3 regions of the Erwinia pyrifoliae DSM 12163 genome follow, and region 1 is predicted to be linked to each of the others. Evidence: predicted binding sites of a transcription regulator. Region 1 holds the regulator's gene; each other region holds the start of a gene.
The links. The regulator Fur, encoded in region 1, represses iron uptake genes when iron is present. The targets are predictions, from matches to a motif close to ATAATAATGAGAACNACTATCAA.
Positions count from the first base shown of each region.

Region 1 (5,246 bases):
CGGGTACGCCCATGCAGTGAATCTGTCGCTGCACCAAACGCTTTGGCATCCAGACTGTACAAAGTCGATAAAATCAGCATGAAGCGATTTACGGCTCTTTTTTGCCCGGCATACTCATCAGACAACAGTAGCTCGCGCATGACACGCACCGGATTTTGCGAATGCGCTGTAGCTGAAGCGGCAGACGTTCCGGTTGCAGTCGAGGCATCCTGGCCCGCCGTAAACTTCAGCATCCGGCGCAAAATATCCGATGCGCTTTCACCAATATGCTGAGTGTGGCTGGCAATATAACGGTATAGCTCTTCGTCGACTTCTATCGTTTTCATCTTTATCCAATACGGTTATTGCTTAGCTGAACCCGGATGGCCAGAGCCGAACGTGAGCGTCATCGCGCTAACGAGACCTCCAGCCCAACCTGTTTCAACATCAGGACTATAAAGTTAAATACTGCCAGAGTGTAGCGCGAGGCCCGTTTAACGGCAAAAGTCAGAATATGCCGTAAAAAAGTCCATGACCGCCATCTGGTTAACAGCAGAAATTGTGGAATTCATGATACCTTAAGCCTCCGTCTCCACAGTAAGAACTTCGCTATGAATTTGAATTTCCGCGTGCAATCTGAGCAATCTGTGACCAACCCTCTGCCGCTGGTGCTGATCCACGGCCTGTTTGGCAGCATGGATAACCTGGGCGTGCTGGCGCGTGGGTTGAAGGACGATCGCCGTCTGATTCAAATTGATGTGCGCAATCATGGCGGTTCCGACTGGTCGGGCGAGATGAATTATGCGCTGATGGCACAGGATGTCCTTGATACGCTCGACGGCCTGCAGGTCGAACGTTTCGATGTGGTCGGCCATTCGATGGGCGGTAAAATCGCCATGGCGCTGACCGCGCTGGCTCCGGAGCGCCTGGCGGGCATCGTGGCGATCGACATTGCGCCCGTGGCGTACCGCACCCGTCATCATGACCAAATATTCAGCGCCCTGCAGGCAGTGACGGCCGCCGGGCTGACTGGGCGCAGCGATGCCGCCGCGCTGATGCGCGAAAGCATCGCAGACGATGGCGTTATTCAGTTTCTGCTTAAATCGTTCCATCAAGGTGAGTGGCGCTTCAATGTACCGGTGCTTTGGCAATGCTACGATCGCCTTATCGGCTGGCAACCACAGCCTGCCTGGCTCCATCCGGTGCTGTTTATTCGTGGCGAATTGTCGCCTTATCTGGCCGATGAGTATCGTGACGAGCTGCTGGCGCAGTTCCCGCAGGCGCGTGCACATGTGGTCGCCGGTGCCGGGCACTGGGTCCACGCGGAAAAACCTGATGCCGTATTGCGCGCAATACGTCGTTTTTTTGCGCTGTAAAAACAATTATTTCCTGCTGCGGTGAAATGATTGTCGTCACCACTTTTGCTGGGTTATGATGGCGCGCTAACATTTTGCCGCTGCTGATTTTTAGGCGGCAGCACGAGCCTGTTCATCAGAAATCCAGCCTTTCAGTATTACGATTCTATGGCAAAAGAGAACACGGACCGCACAACGCTCGATCTGTTTGCAGATGAACGTCGCCCGGGACGACCCAAAACGAATCCGCTGACGCGAGATCAACAACTGCGTATCAATAAACGCAATCAGCTCAAACGCGATAAAGTGCGCGGGCTGAAGCGTATCGAACTGAAAATGAACTGCGACGCGGTCGAGGTGCTTAATCAGCTGGCTGAAGAACGTAATATGAGTCGCAGCGAACTGATCGAAGAAATGCTGCTTAAGCAGCTGCAACGCCATCAAAGCTGAACAATAGTGGACTTAGCACTCAGCAACAAATGTCGCCATATTACACATTTATCCACTCACGGCAGTCTGATATCATTACCGCTATCTGCTCGTTATACAGCAGTCTCCATATCATTAAGATTCAAGAGGTTATTAAGCTCATGGCACTTGTCGGCATTTTCTTTGGCAGCGACACAGGTAATACAGAAAACATTGCAAAGATGATCCAGAAGCAGCTTGGAAAAGACGTTGCAGAAGTTCATGATATTGCCAAATGCAGCAAAGAAGATCTTGAAGCCTTTGATATTTTGCTGCTGGGCATTCCCACCTGGTACTACGGCGAAGCCCAGTGCGATTGGGATGACTTCTTCCCAACCCTTGCTGAGATCGACTTTAACGGTAAGCTGGTTGCCCTGTTCGGCTGTGGTGACCAGGAAGATTATTCTGAATACTTCTGTGATGCTCTGGGAACCATACGCGATATCATCGAGCCTAACGGTGCGGTGATCGTCGGTCACTGGTCCACCGAAGGTTACACGTACGAAGCCTCAAAAGGTCTCGCGGACGATAATCACTTCCTCGGCCTTGCCATTGATGAAGACAGGCAGCCAGAACTCACCAACCAACGCGTTGATAAGTGGGTAAAACAGATTTTCGATGAACTTCAGCTGAAAGAAATCATTGAGGCCTGAATTCGCAACCCGGTGTGAGAGCCATCCCGCACCAAATCAATGGTTTTAGCGATACAAGTAATAGATAGATGTTTGTACCTTTTACCTGCAAAACGGTACAATAACCCCATCGGTTATCGGCTCTCTAAGCGCCCTTCGCCTCTTTGACCACCACGGTCGGTCAAAGAGCGAACGGATGTGGCAGATCGAAATGTTAACATAGCACCACCCGGGCGCGAAATCCCACGGCTGTTAAGCGTGTTGTTCTTACCTCCAGCTGTGGTTTACGGTTCCCCCTTTAGTTTTCATTTCGACGTATCAGTTCTATACTGACTCTCATTGCGCTTCAGCGTCGACCGATGTTCAGGGCCTTACAGCCACTAAGTGACGAGCAAAGTAACAGGACAAAATCCGCATGACTGACAACAACACCGCATTAAAGAAGGCCGGCCTGAAAGTCACGCTTCCCCGACTGAAAATTCTGGAAGTGCTTCAGGAACCCGAAGGCCATCACGTCAGTGCGGAAGATTTATACAAGCGCCTGATCGATATGGGCGAAGAGATTGGTCTGGCCACGGTTTACCGCGTACTGAACCAGTTCGACGACGCGGGGATCGTTACCCGCCACAACTTTGAAGGCGGAAAGTCCGTTTTCGAATTGACGCAGCAGCACCATCATGATCATCTGATCTGCCTGGACTGTGGCAAAGTGATTGAATTTAGCGACGAATCCATTGAATCCCGTCAGCGTGAAATTGCCACGCGTCACGGCATCAAACTGAGTAACCACAGCCTGTATCTCTATGGCCACTGTGCTCTGGGCGACTGCCGTGAAAATGAGACGCTCCACGACAAATAATTTGCACCTGATACCCTGAATACTGCGCGTTGCAGGAACGTGGCAACGCTCATGGCTTTAAGTCTGACGGGTAAGACGATGGAACGGTGGCCTCTGCGCCACCGTTTTTTTTGCCTGCTACTGAGTATATACCGGCAGCCAGCCACCGTAAGAGAGTATTGAAACCAGCGCATTCATGGCGCCGAACATCAGCACCAGCACCACAGGCAGTATCCCTCCCCTTACCCGCCATGCCGATGTCGCGAAGCGCTGCCGCGCCTGCCAGGCCAGCAGCGCCGGAGTGATCACCGCCCAGACGGTTGCCGCCAGACCGGCATAGCCGATTGCCAGCAGAAAACCATTTGGCCAGATCAGCGCAGCCGTTAAGGGCAGAATAAACGTCAGCACGGTGGTTTTCAGCCGCCCGATCGCCGAATTATCCAGCCTGAACAAGTCGGCAAGATAATCAAAGAAGCCCAGGCTGACACCGAGAAATGAACAGGCGACGGCGAAATTAGAGAAAATATCCAGCAGCAGATTCAGGTTACGGCTCTGTAACACCCCGGACAGGGCCGAGACCAGCACATCAATATTCCCTCCCTGCGCGGCGATCGCCTTAAATTCAGCACGCGGAATATTCCCCATCGTGCCAATAATCCAGACAAAATAGATAACCAACGCCAGCAGCGTACCGTAAACCAGACAGCGGCTGATGCGACCGCCATCTTTGCCATAAAAGCCAATCAGCCCGGCAATATTGCCGTGGTAACCAAAAGAGGCGAGGCAAAATGGCACTACTATCCACAAATAGCGCAGATAGTGACTGTCACCTGCGTTGCTGTCCAATAAATTGGCCGGCTGGATATGCCATAGCAGCCCGCCGAAGATCATCAGAAAAGTGACCACCTTCGCACCAAGAAAAATAAGCGTCATACGGCTCACCACCGCAGTCCCCAGCCAGATAAACAGCGCGACCAGCAGTGCGAATAGCAGCCCGGCCACGCGTGCCGATATCCCGACATTCAGTTGATTCAGACTGTGCTGAATAATTGCACCGCTGGCCGAGATATAGGCGTAGGTCAGAATACCCAACACAAAAATCACCGACAGGCCGTTGAACACATTCCAGCCGCGCCCCAGCAAATCGCGAGTGACGGTATTGAAACTGGCTCCGGCGGGATAGTGCAGGCTGGCTTCAAGATAGAGCAGCCCGGATAGCAGCATGCAAAACCAGGTGACGATCAGCATCATTGATGACCAGAGAAACCAGGCACCGGACATCACCACCGGCAGTGAGAACATGCCGGCACCAATAATGGTGCCGCCGATAATTAAGGTTCCCCACAGCGTGGAGGGTAGAGCAGCAGAAGCAGGTGCAGCCATAGCAGATCCTTAGCTAAAAACAGAATAAAACGCCCTCGCCGGGATATTCCACTGGCTAAACGGCATTAACGCCGCATAGTTTACCTGCAATCACACTATCGAACTAGTACAGTAATTAATTAACAACCATCGTTTCTTGTAAATAGCGCCAGCGCGGTGGATTGCGGGCGCAGTCAATCACCGCTAATGAAATACGAGCGGTGCAATTATCGCCCTGTTGCTGCAGCTCGTGATACTGGATTACCGCCTGCTGGTCAAACTGCGCAATAAGCTGGCACCGTTCAATGGTGATAACGACTCCCTTTCGTTCCCCGGCCAAACGCGCAAACAGCGCGGCAACCTCATCCAGAGGCAGCCTTTTCCCGGTGGGCGTCACCATAGTGAATTCTGGCGCAAAATGGCCAAGCAGCTGCGGGATTTTGCTGCCGTCGCCATTAAATACGTCGGCGATAATCTGATGCAGCACGATAACGCTGTTACTGGCTTGTTCAGTTAATTCGGACATGTTATGTCCTTACATCAGGAACGGTGAAAAACAACCGCAGCAATTAACGCGCAAACCGTCAGCAACGGTCGAAAAAAAAGGGCGAC
Region 1 covers NC_017390.1:2,727,146-2,732,391, forward strand. The annotation lists gene seqA (replication initiation negative regulator SeqA) at 1-326, opposite strand, end outside; gene ybfF (esterase) at 591-1,355, shown strand; gene ybfE (LexA regulated protein) at 1,503-1,784, shown strand; gene fldA (flavodoxin FldA) at 1,925-2,455, shown strand; gene fur (ferric iron uptake transcriptional regulator) at 2,850-3,293, shown strand; gene mtr (tryptophan permease) at 3,411-4,655, opposite strand; gene EPYR_RS12365 (hypothetical protein) at 4,771-5,160, opposite strand.

Region 2 (5,246 bases), 690 kb from region 1:
CCGTCCCCGTCAGCAGTAAAGCCGCGCGTTGCAGCAGGCAAAGTGGGCATGGCAGATCGTAAAACCTTAGCTGAAAATAAAATGCGCAGAGTAAAGCAACAATAACCGGAATAAGCATAATCATATTCAGCGGGCGGGAAAAATCTTTTTTAACAGATGATTGCATAGTGACCTCTAGAACGAAAGAAGAAGCGCATCGGTGGCATGAAATTTCAACCACGCGAGGATAATAATCAGGTCTGCGAACCAAAACAGATAAGCCAGCTTTCTTTTTCCCGCGAGCGTACTAAAAACAATGCCTGCGCCTATTAAAAAGGGTAAATACATATACATGTACGACTCCATTAGTGAGAATAATCATCCAGATCCAGTTTCATCTTCCCCTGACAGCGTGTCGGGTAATACCCCATAGCCTATCAATTGAAACGCTGAACCAGAGGAATGGCGGTGAGTGGCTGAAAGTATCATGTGGTTCCTTGAGAGGGGATAATAAATTGGGCATAATGAAGAATTCAGAATTACCTGATTATGCAGCCATGATAAGCGAGGTGATTATGCCGACGTTATGTCACAAGGAACGATGCGGAATAATGGCTGAAACGACAAGCACAGGCGGGAAAAATCATTGGCTATGGGAGGATGCCCGCCCCGAATGCGGAGCTAGTAGCATCAACAGATCTGGCGATGGCGTTGGCTCAGCAAATCACGCCTTACTTCCCCCCGGCTTACCTGTTCCGCGATGCAGATCCTGAATCCGCTTCATCGACTTCATGTTTTTTTGCGGCGCGGCTGGATGCCGAAATTGGGTCTGGTCTATAAAGCGGCGCCAAACGTGGCCATGGGCCGACCGAAACCAGAGGTCGATGCTGGCTTATCTGAAATGATGCGTGAAAACAGCACGGCAAAGGCGATATCCCGCTGATATTTATCCATGGCAAACCACATCCTCATTTCCTTAAACCCGAGCCGATGCAGATTAAACTTGCAGGCAGACCGTAAACAGCCAAATAATCTGCGTTTAGCGCTTGCAATGGGATCATTTAACATTCAGTGGTAACGACATGATTTGAATATCAAATAACCCGGGATGTATTTGATATTTTCAAGTGCGATGCCTGCATGCCATTGGAAATAATAGAAAGCATTTAATCATGCGTTTTGGCGTTTAAATGACTACAATTATTTATGTCGGGCCGCCCCCCTTTGCTGCGCGCCAGCGGCGCGTACGGCAACAACGTTCGACGGGACAGGGGAAAAAGAGCGCTGCGACTTATGTAGCCCCAGAACAAGGTGAGTTGAATTCGCCCTGATGAATACTATTTCTTGCTCACAATACCATTAAAGAGCATTGATTCTCATTTCGTTATGAGTCGCCTGTTCTTTAATAAGAATGGTTATCAAACTTATTCAAAAACGTGAACCAGATGGTTTTAATGATGGAATGATTATCAATTACCACAAATAACCATGACGTGGATATTAAATTAGCCAAAGCTATAATTAAGCGTTTTTATTTGCGCTGAACATGTGCATAATGCACCGAAATCGCCTGTTTAATATCGCCCAATATGGGTAAAGGAGTCACCATGCTGACTAATGAAATGACCGCTCAGTTGAATGATCAGCTTAATCTGGAGTTCTATTCTGCCAACCTGTACCTGCAGATGAGCGCGTGGTGCAATGACAAAGGTTTCGAGGGCGCTGCCGCTTTCCTGCGCGAACACTCGGCAGAAGAGATGCAGCATATGCAGCGTCTGTTTAACTACCTGAGCGATACCGGCGCGATGCCGGTGCTGGGCACCATTGATGCCCCCCCGGTTACCTTTAATTCTTTGAACGAAGTACTGGAGCAGGCTTATCAGCATGAGCAGCTGATTACCCTTAAAATTAATGAGCTGGCGCACTCCGCTATGACCACTCAGGATTACTCAACCTTTAACTTCCTGCAGTGGTATGTCGCCGAGCAGCATGAAGAAGAGAAGCTGTTTAAATCCGTGCTGGATAAACTGGCGCTGGTGGGTAACAGCGGTCAGGCGCTATTCTTCGTTGATAAAGATTTGAAGAAAATGAGCGAACCCGGCGCGCATCCTCACCAGGCATAACCCTTCAGGGTTATGCCTGCCTGTCACCGTAAACCAGTAAAAAGGGCGACCGCTCTTTTATGATGCAGCCAGGTTTATCCCGCCGTCGCCGGCAGCGTCACCCAGTAGCCTGGCTGATAGTCAATCGGCAAGAAACGCTGGTAAAATTCGCGGAAGGTCGCATCCGGGTCAATATCCTTAAATAGCTCCGGATGCAGCCATTTCGCCAACGCCTGAATAGCGACGAACTGATACGGGCTGTCGTAGAACTGATGCCAGATGGCATGCGCATTGCCATTGGTCGCAACCGGTAAAGTGCGGAACGCCGGGCGCGCCATAAGTGCGGTTAAACGTTGGCGGGCAACGGTTAAATCCGCACCCGGCCCGACGCCAACCCAGCCGCCTGCGGTATTGTAGTTTTTCCAGTTAGCGCCGGTGACCACCACCACATCCGGGCGCGCGGCAATAATCTGTTCCGGGTTAAGCATGCCGAAAGTGCCGGGGATCAGCCCTTTGGCGATATTAATACCGCCGGCTACGGCCACCATACGGCCAAAGTTCTCATCACCAAATGACATGCAGCACTCTTCCGTATAGCCTCCCGCACGATCCAGCATCACTTTCGGGCGCTGGCCCTGGAAGTTTTTCAGCCGGTCGGTGACGATGTCGATCTGACGTTGGCGGAAAGCGATGATCTCTTCAGCACGCGCTGATTTACCCACCAGTTGCCCCATGATCCGGATACTTTTTTCCGCATTTTCAAAGGGTTTTTCACGGAAGTCGATAAAGACCACCGGAATGCCCAATTTACTGAGTTTCTCGGTCAGTCTGGACTCATCGGTGGCGGCTTTAGATTCAAGATTCATCAGCACCAGGTCGGGCTTCAGCGTCAGCGCCTGTTCGATGTTAAAGGTGCCATCCTTCGCTCCGCCAAAGGTCGGCAAGGCGGTAATAGACGGATATTTCTTGGCATAAATCTGATAGCTGTCGAAATCGGCCTTCGGCAAATCGTCACGCCAGCCGACCACGCGCTTGAACGGCGCATCGGTATCAAAAGCAGCCAGCAGATAGATCTGCCGCCCTTCACCGAGGATCACCCGCTGTACTTCGGATTTAATCTCGACTTTACGTCCGCTGACATCTTCCACCATAAACGGTGCTGCCAGCAAAGTGGCTGACGTCAGTAAACCGCCAGCCAGAATCAATACCTTACCCCAGAGTGTCATAGCTAACCCCGCAAAAGAAAATGATTATTATTATCAGTTTCGAGCCTGAACAGGCGATGCTACGACGAATAAAAAGTAATGACAATATGTGTCAGAAAATTTCTTAAGGTATCCACCGGCGTGACGCAGCGGGCAGCCGCTCGCCCGGCAGATTACAGGTCCGGGTAAAGCGATGGCAATTCATATCCGCTAACAGATCCATTTGTTATGCTTTCAACGTTAAACACGGGCTCCCCCGGGGAGATGACTGGTAGGCTAATCGGTCAAAATGAGGGTTCGATAGCAGAAAATAATTCAGCGGAAAGAAATTATCAGTCTGGATCGAAATTCACCCAGTTACCAATGGTGAGGGTTTCACATACCTGCCCGATAAATCGCGACAACATCATCAGTCAGGAAGCGTCGGGTGCCGCGATGTACATGAGAGGAGACAGCAGTTTGCTACTTGCGGTGTGGCATTATTGGCTAACCCGTCATGCGTTTTATTTGGCGTAAATCACATAAATCATTAGCTTTAAGGCGGTTAGCTTAAACAGAATATTTGATGGCACTTATTGATTACCAGATTTTTTAATGATAACGGTTTATAATCAGCGTGCGCGCAGCAAAGATAATGCCATTTTTTGCCGGCAAATCTTTTATTAAGTTAAAACAGATGTTTACTCTGATGAGATACCGTGTTGCCACTATACGCATCAGGATACCCCCTTGATAAACTCACTGAATCAGACGATATGCGGCGACTATGACTGTGGATTGTATTATTAATCACTGGAGCGTTGATTTCGCTTCCGGTACTTTGCTCCATCAAAGCAGCGGTGAACAACGCCGTTTGGGTGAGTACCAGCTCAAGTTGCTACGGGTGCTGGCAGAGAATGCCGGGAAAGCAGTCTCGCGCGAAGAGTTAAATAATCTTGTCTGGGAGCGGCGTGTTATTGGTAATAACAGCCTGCCCAACGCGATCCATGCGCTGCGTATTGCGCTTGAGGATGATGGTAAGCAGCAAAGAATTATCCGTACCATGCCTAAAAAGGGCTATATTCTTGAAGCTGAATTTTGCGAGTTTATCACCCCCCTGCGGCCAGAAACAGACTTAGCAGAAGCCCATTCACCGAGGGAGCCGTTCGGTGATGCAAAGCCTGTGGTGCTGGCGCCACACACCCCTGCTGCCGCACCTCAACCTGAACATCGCCAGCGGCCATCCGTTCACCCATTGTGGTACTGGCTGGTTCCGCTACAGGTCGTGGTGTTAATTACCCTGCTCGTCTGGATCCTGCTACCCGGCGATCTCTTCTTCCGCACGCAAATACACGAGCAGGATGCCGGGGTCTACAGCAACATTCACCTGCTTGAATTACACCGGCGTAACGAGAAAACGTCCGCCGCCAGTGAACTGAGTAAACAGCTGGAACCCGCTTTTTATTCTCTCAACCAGAAGCTAAAAAAGCAGCAGGTACAGATGGAGGTGTTCTTTTTTTCCTCCGGGGTTTCGCTTAATTATACTCTGACGCTGAAAAGCCAATGCGACAGTAAGCAGCTGGCCATGAACATCGTTAACTGGCGTATGAACGGTACTCTGTTAAGTGCGCTGATCTACCGGGAAAGTGAGAGAAAGCTGAATGAAATGGCGAACTGTGTCAATTAGTTTACTGCTGGCAACCCTGGCGACATTGCTGGGGGCAGCCCTGATGAAACAGCTACCTGGTCAGCAGGAAGCTCTGTTCACCCCGCAATTTGCCGGAGAGGATCTGCAATTGGGTTATTACGACCTGCTGTCACGCCAGCGAGAAGTGTATGACACGAATATTGCCTCAAACGGTAAAACCTCGATCATGACGCTGACCAGCCCGAATGATAGCCGCTTTGTGCTCAAAATTTATTTGCAGCAGCATAATTCGGCTTTCAGAGGTGTTACTTTTGACTACCAACTGGTTTATTT
Region 2 covers NC_017390.1:3,416,105-3,421,350, forward strand. The annotation lists gene EPYR_RS15620 (disulfide bond formation protein B) at 1-166, opposite strand, end outside; gene EPYR_RS21190 (DUF5993 family protein) at 175-345, opposite strand; gene ftnA (non-heme ferritin) at 1,587-2,102, shown strand; gene EPYR_RS15635 (ABC transporter substrate-binding protein) at 2,177-3,307, opposite strand; gene EPYR_RS15640 (transcriptional regulator) at 4,053-4,952, shown strand; gene EPYR_RS15645 (hypothetical protein) at 4,927-5,246, shown strand, end outside.
Region 2: a site for Fur is predicted at 1,385-1,407, ahead of ftnA (non-heme ferritin). Genes of this name have one in related genera too.

Region 3 (5,246 bases), 1.1 Mb from region 1:
CGCTGAAAGTAATATCGTGATTACAATTAGTATTCTTTTCATATGCGCCCCCTGATTGTGGCAATATCCTCGTCTTTCTGGTCTTCAATACAATCGATCGCCTGGTCAATACCGTGCCTGTCGAGTAATGACCCCTTTCCTCCCGGCAGGGTGTGTTTCATCCCCACGGCATCCGGGATTACTGACGACAACCCCTCTTTTGCCGACAGTAAAGTAAGGTCGCCATTAACACTTTTGTAATCTTCTAACAGATTGACTTCCTGTATTTTCGTCAGCAGCTCGCCCTCTACCCGATAAGCCTGTATGTTTCTGGCGCTGCCAACAAGGGTTCCACCGTATTTCTCCACCGTGCCTGCATTAACCCCTGCGGCATTAAATGTCCATGCCGGTTTCCCACTGGCAACAGAAGCGGCAGAGGCCATACCACCACCAAGCGAGTGACCTGATATATCAATATTCCCTTTTGCACTCTTTCCGATCGAAACGGCTTTCTCATAATAATTTGAGTGGACACCAATTCCTTGATAAAGATTATTAGACCAGTCCGCAATGTTTTTAGTTTCAGGGAATTCACCTTTAATGAACGATGCAGTCACAGCTTTGATTGATGGAAGTTCAGGAGCTCTCGATCCCCTGAATACCAGCGTAGGATCCATCTCTGAGCCAAATATCGATTTATCCGGTGAATAGACCCGCGCAAGCTGGAAACACTGCCGGGAAGAGAAGCCGAGATCCCTTGAGATAGCCATCATACTGTTGGTCGAATTCATCAGGCGTTGCGCGGCCTGTTCAAGGTGGCGGCCAGCAGCGGGCATAACACGCTGAAAAGCGCCTGCCCGCGATTGACGGAGCCTTAGCCTTTACGCCGGGGGCCACGGCTCCAGTAAGCCATAAAACTGATGCATTCAGCAGACAGACCGCGCTCACCTATCAGATAACGGCGCACCTGTTTCACCGCGCTGGACTCGGCTGCCACCCAACCGTGGAAGCAGGTATCAGCCCCGGCGGCACGATCCCAAAGCAGATCGTCCTCATCGCCCTCTGACAGCTCCTGGCGCGCCATTGCCGCCGCTGGCAGTACCACATGTTGCCTGACCGCACTCAGCATCGCTTCACCGTGCGCTGCGCCGTTTTCGTCACGCGGCAGCCAGTGAACTTCAGCAAAGCGGTAATGACTGAGATCGATACAGTCAGCGCGTTTTGGCAGCTCGATAAACAGTTGGATCGGCGGTGGGTTGCGCCATTGCGCCAGCTGTTCAAGGATGGCTTTTGCCGCCGGGAACGCCGTTTCATCGGCCACCACCAGCGCCCGCTCAACGTTACGGTGCGGGTTCCACTCGTAGCCGCCGCTGTCCGTTGTGCAGGCACGGTTGGGGGCAATAATCTGTAAAGGATCGCCCGGCTGCGCGGCCAGCGCCCAGGCGGATGCCGGCCCTTCCGTGCCGTGCATCACAAACTCAACTTCGAACTCGCCGGCTTCTACATTGACGTGGCGCAGGGTGTAAGTACGCGCAACAGGGCGGAGATCTGCCGGCATGGCGCAAACGGTTTCCCACCATGACTTTTCGCCGCTCAGTGACGACGGCGTCCCGTTGCGCGAGGGGAACAGCAGCTTGATGCGCTGATCTGGCGCATCCATCTTCATCTGACGCACGTCATCACCGCTGAACACACAGCACAACATTGAAGGAGAAAGCACCTGCTTACGCGCCAGCACTACGTTGAATAAGCGATACTCCTGAACATCCGCCATCATTCCGCCTTATAAATCTGAAAGCCCTGCACGTCCTGCAACGCGCCTGAGGGGGCAAAGAATAGCAAAGCCAAATGATAATGAGAATGAGAATGAGGACTCTTTACCGCAATAATCGAGAACGGATTGATCCGCAGGCGAAAAGCGTTCAACGTAGCGTTTTACTGTGACTGATGCGGAGCACACCGATGTCCCTGACCCTTCTGACGCGGCTGGCCGATATTCCGGCCAGCCAGTGGGATGCCCTGACCCCAAACGATCAGCCTTTCTTACGCCATGCCTTTCTGCATACGCTGGAGGAGAGTGGTTCGGTGAGCCGCGCCAGCGGCTGGCAGCCCCAGCACCTGCTGTGGATCGAGGAGGGTATCGTGCGGGCGGCGCTGCCCGGCTACGCGAAAAGCCATTCGATGGGCGAATACGTGTTCGATCACGGCTGGGCGGAAGCCTGCCAGCGCGCCGGACTGTCTTATTATCCGAAATGGCTGTCGGCGGTTCCTTTCAGCCCGGTGAGCGGTGCACGGCTGCTGGGTGATGACGCCGCCGCCGCGCGGCTGTTGCAGGCACTGCCCGGATTTCTGGCCACAGAGCAGTTCCACAGTGCGCACATGACTTTCAGCGATCGGCGCGTGCATCAGCTGTTGCAGCAGGATGCACGCTGGCTGCTGCGTCTTGGCTGCCAGTACCACTGGCACAATCACGGCTACCGCGACTTTCAGGACTTTCTCGATACCCTTACCTCGCGCAAGCGCAAACAGCTACGCAAAGAGCGCCAGCTGGTGGCCAGCCAGGACGTGGCGTTTACCTGGTATCAGGGGGATGAACTGCGTGAAGTGCAGTGGGATTTTATCTACGCCTGTTACGCCAATACCTACCATGTGCGCGGTCGCCAGCCTTATCTCACCCGTCTGTTCTTCAGCCTGCTGGCAGAACGGATGCCCGCCGCCATCCGCGTGGTCATTGCCAGCCGGCAGGGCAACCCGCTGGCGATGGCTTTCAGCCTGGTGGATGGCGATACCTTCTATGGCCGCTACTGGGGATGCCTGGAAGAGTATAACCGTCTGCATTTTGAAACCTGTTTCTACCAGGGCATGGAGTATGCTATTGCGCACGGGCTGGCGCGTTTCGATGCCGGTGCACAGGGCGAACATAAGCTGATCCGTGGCTTCGAGCCGGTACTGACCGAGTCCTGGCATCTGCTGCGCCACCCGGGCCTGCACGAAGCGGTCGCCCACTTTCTGCACCAGGAGCGCGTAGGCATCCGCGCCTGGGCTGCTGAGGCGCGTGAAGCACTGCCCTATCGTCTTTCAACACCATGACATCACGTCATGCCCGGCTAACCCGGGTCATGCTCCTCGCCGACAAAACCGCCGGTCTGGTGCCGCCACAGGCGCGCATACAGCCCGCCACGCGCCAGCAGCTCACTGTGAGTGCCGATTTCAGCAATCCTGCCCTGCTCCAGCACCACCAGTCTGTCCATACGGGCGATAGTGGAGAGGCGGTGCGCAATGGCGATCACCGTTTTGTTGCCCATCAGGTTTTCCAGGCTCTCCTGGATCGCCGCCTCCACTTCAGAATCCAGCGCCGACGTCGCCTCATCCATGATCAGAATCGGGGCATCTTTCAGCAGCACGCGGGCAATGGCGATACGCTGGCGCTGGCCGCCGGAAAGCTTCACCCCGCGTTCACCGACGTGGGCATCCAGCCCGGTACGCCCCTGCGGGTCGGACAGCAGCGGAATAAACTCATCCGCTTTCGCCCGGTGGATCGCCTGCTGTAACTCGGCTTCGCTGGCATAAGGGCGGCCATACAGCAGGTTGTCACGAATCGAGCGGTGCAGCAGTGAGGTGTCCTGAGTGATCATGCCAATCTGCGCACGCAGGCTCTCCTGACTGACGTCGGCAATGTTTTGCCCGTCGATCAAAATACGCCCGCCGTTCAGGTCATAGAGCCGCAACAGCAAATTGACCAGCGTCGATTTCCCAGCACCGGAAGGTCCAATAAGACCCATTTTTTCACCGGGTCGGATGGTCAGCTGCAGGTTATCGATCACCGTCCGCTCACCGCCGTAGTTGAAGTCAACGGCATCAAAACGGATTTCGCCCTTTTCTACGCGCAGCGCCGACGCCTGGTCTTTATCGCTGACGTTGATCGGTTGGGCGATAGTTTGCAGGCCATCCTGCACCATGCCGATATTCTCGAAGATGCCGTTCACCACCCACATAATCCAGCCGGACATATTGACGATGCGGATCACCAGCCCGGTGGCCAGCGCAATGGCTCCCACGCTCAGCAATGACTGAGTCCACAACCACAGCGCCAGCCCGGTGGTACTGATAATCAGCAGGCCGTTTAGCGTGGTGATCACCACATCCATGCCGGTAACCATCCGCCCCTGATCGCGGGTTTTTATCGTCTGATCGTCAATCGCCTCACGCGCGTTCTGGCGTTCCAGGTCACTGTGGGCAAACAGCTTCAGGGTGGAGATATTGGTGTAGCCGTCAACAATGAAGCCCATCAGGCGCGAACGGGAATCGGAAGAGGCGACCGAGCGCGCTTTCACGCGCGGTACAAAGTAGCGCAGGCAGAGAATATAACCCACGATCCAGATCAGTAGCGGAATAGTCAACCGCCAGTCAGCCTCGGCAAACAGCACCAGCGTGGTGATGGCGTAGATCAACACATGCCATAGCGCATCCACAGCCTGCACCGCCGAGTCACGCAGCGCATTGCCGGTTTGCATAATGCGCTGCGCGATACGCCCGGCAAAGTCGTTCTGGAAAAAGTTCAGGCTCTGGCGCAGCACATAGTTGTGATGCTGCTAGCGGATCATGCTGGTCATACCGGGGTTAATCGCCTGGTGTACCAGCAGGTCGTGCAGGCCGATAAACAGCGGCCGCAGCAGCAGCGCCACCGCCGCCATCCACAGCAGTTCGCCGCCGTAATCGCTAAAAAAGGTCACGGCGGGACTGGCGTTCACCAAGTCGATAATACGGCTAAGGTAGCGGAACAGCGCTACTTCAATTAACGATGCAATCAGCCCGATAACCAGCAGCAGCGCGAAACTCGGCCACACCTGGCGCAGATAAAACAGATAAAACGCCCAGACGCGGTTCGGCGGCGTGTCGGCCGGGGCATCCTTGAAGATATCGATAATCCTTTCAAAACGGCGATACGGCATAAAGCAGGCTCACTTCCAGAGCTGTAAACCTACAGCTTAGTGCATCCGGGTAGCAGTCAGAAGATGATTAATACATTAATGACGGCAAATAAGTGACTGGCGTGATAGTTAACAACGCGACTATGCAGGAGAACAGGAGCGGATATGCAGGGGGGCCTCTTTCCCCTTAAGAAATAAGGGTATTGTGCGTTAGCATAGCGTCAATTATTATTTTCACTAATCATTCCCGAGGAAGGTGCGAATAACATGAAAAACAGGGTTTTTGCATCATTATTTGTTGAAGCCATAAATAAAGCTGGTGAAGATAATGGCATG
Region 3 covers NC_017390.1:3,873,689-3,878,934, forward strand. The annotation lists gene EPYR_RS17700 (ankyrin repeat domain-containing protein) at 1-42, opposite strand, end outside; partial or broken gene EPYR_RS17705 (phospholipase) at 39-701, opposite strand; gene EPYR_RS17710 (siderophore-interacting protein) at 854-1,756, opposite strand; gene EPYR_RS17715 (GNAT family N-acetyltransferase) at 1,942-3,069, shown strand; partial or broken gene EPYR_RS17720 (ABC transporter ATP-binding protein) at 3,087-4,931, opposite strand; gene EPYR_RS17730 (hypothetical protein) at 5,178-5,246, shown strand, end outside.
Region 3: a site for Fur is predicted at 1,828-1,850, ahead of EPYR_RS17710 (siderophore-interacting protein). Genes of this name have one in related genera too.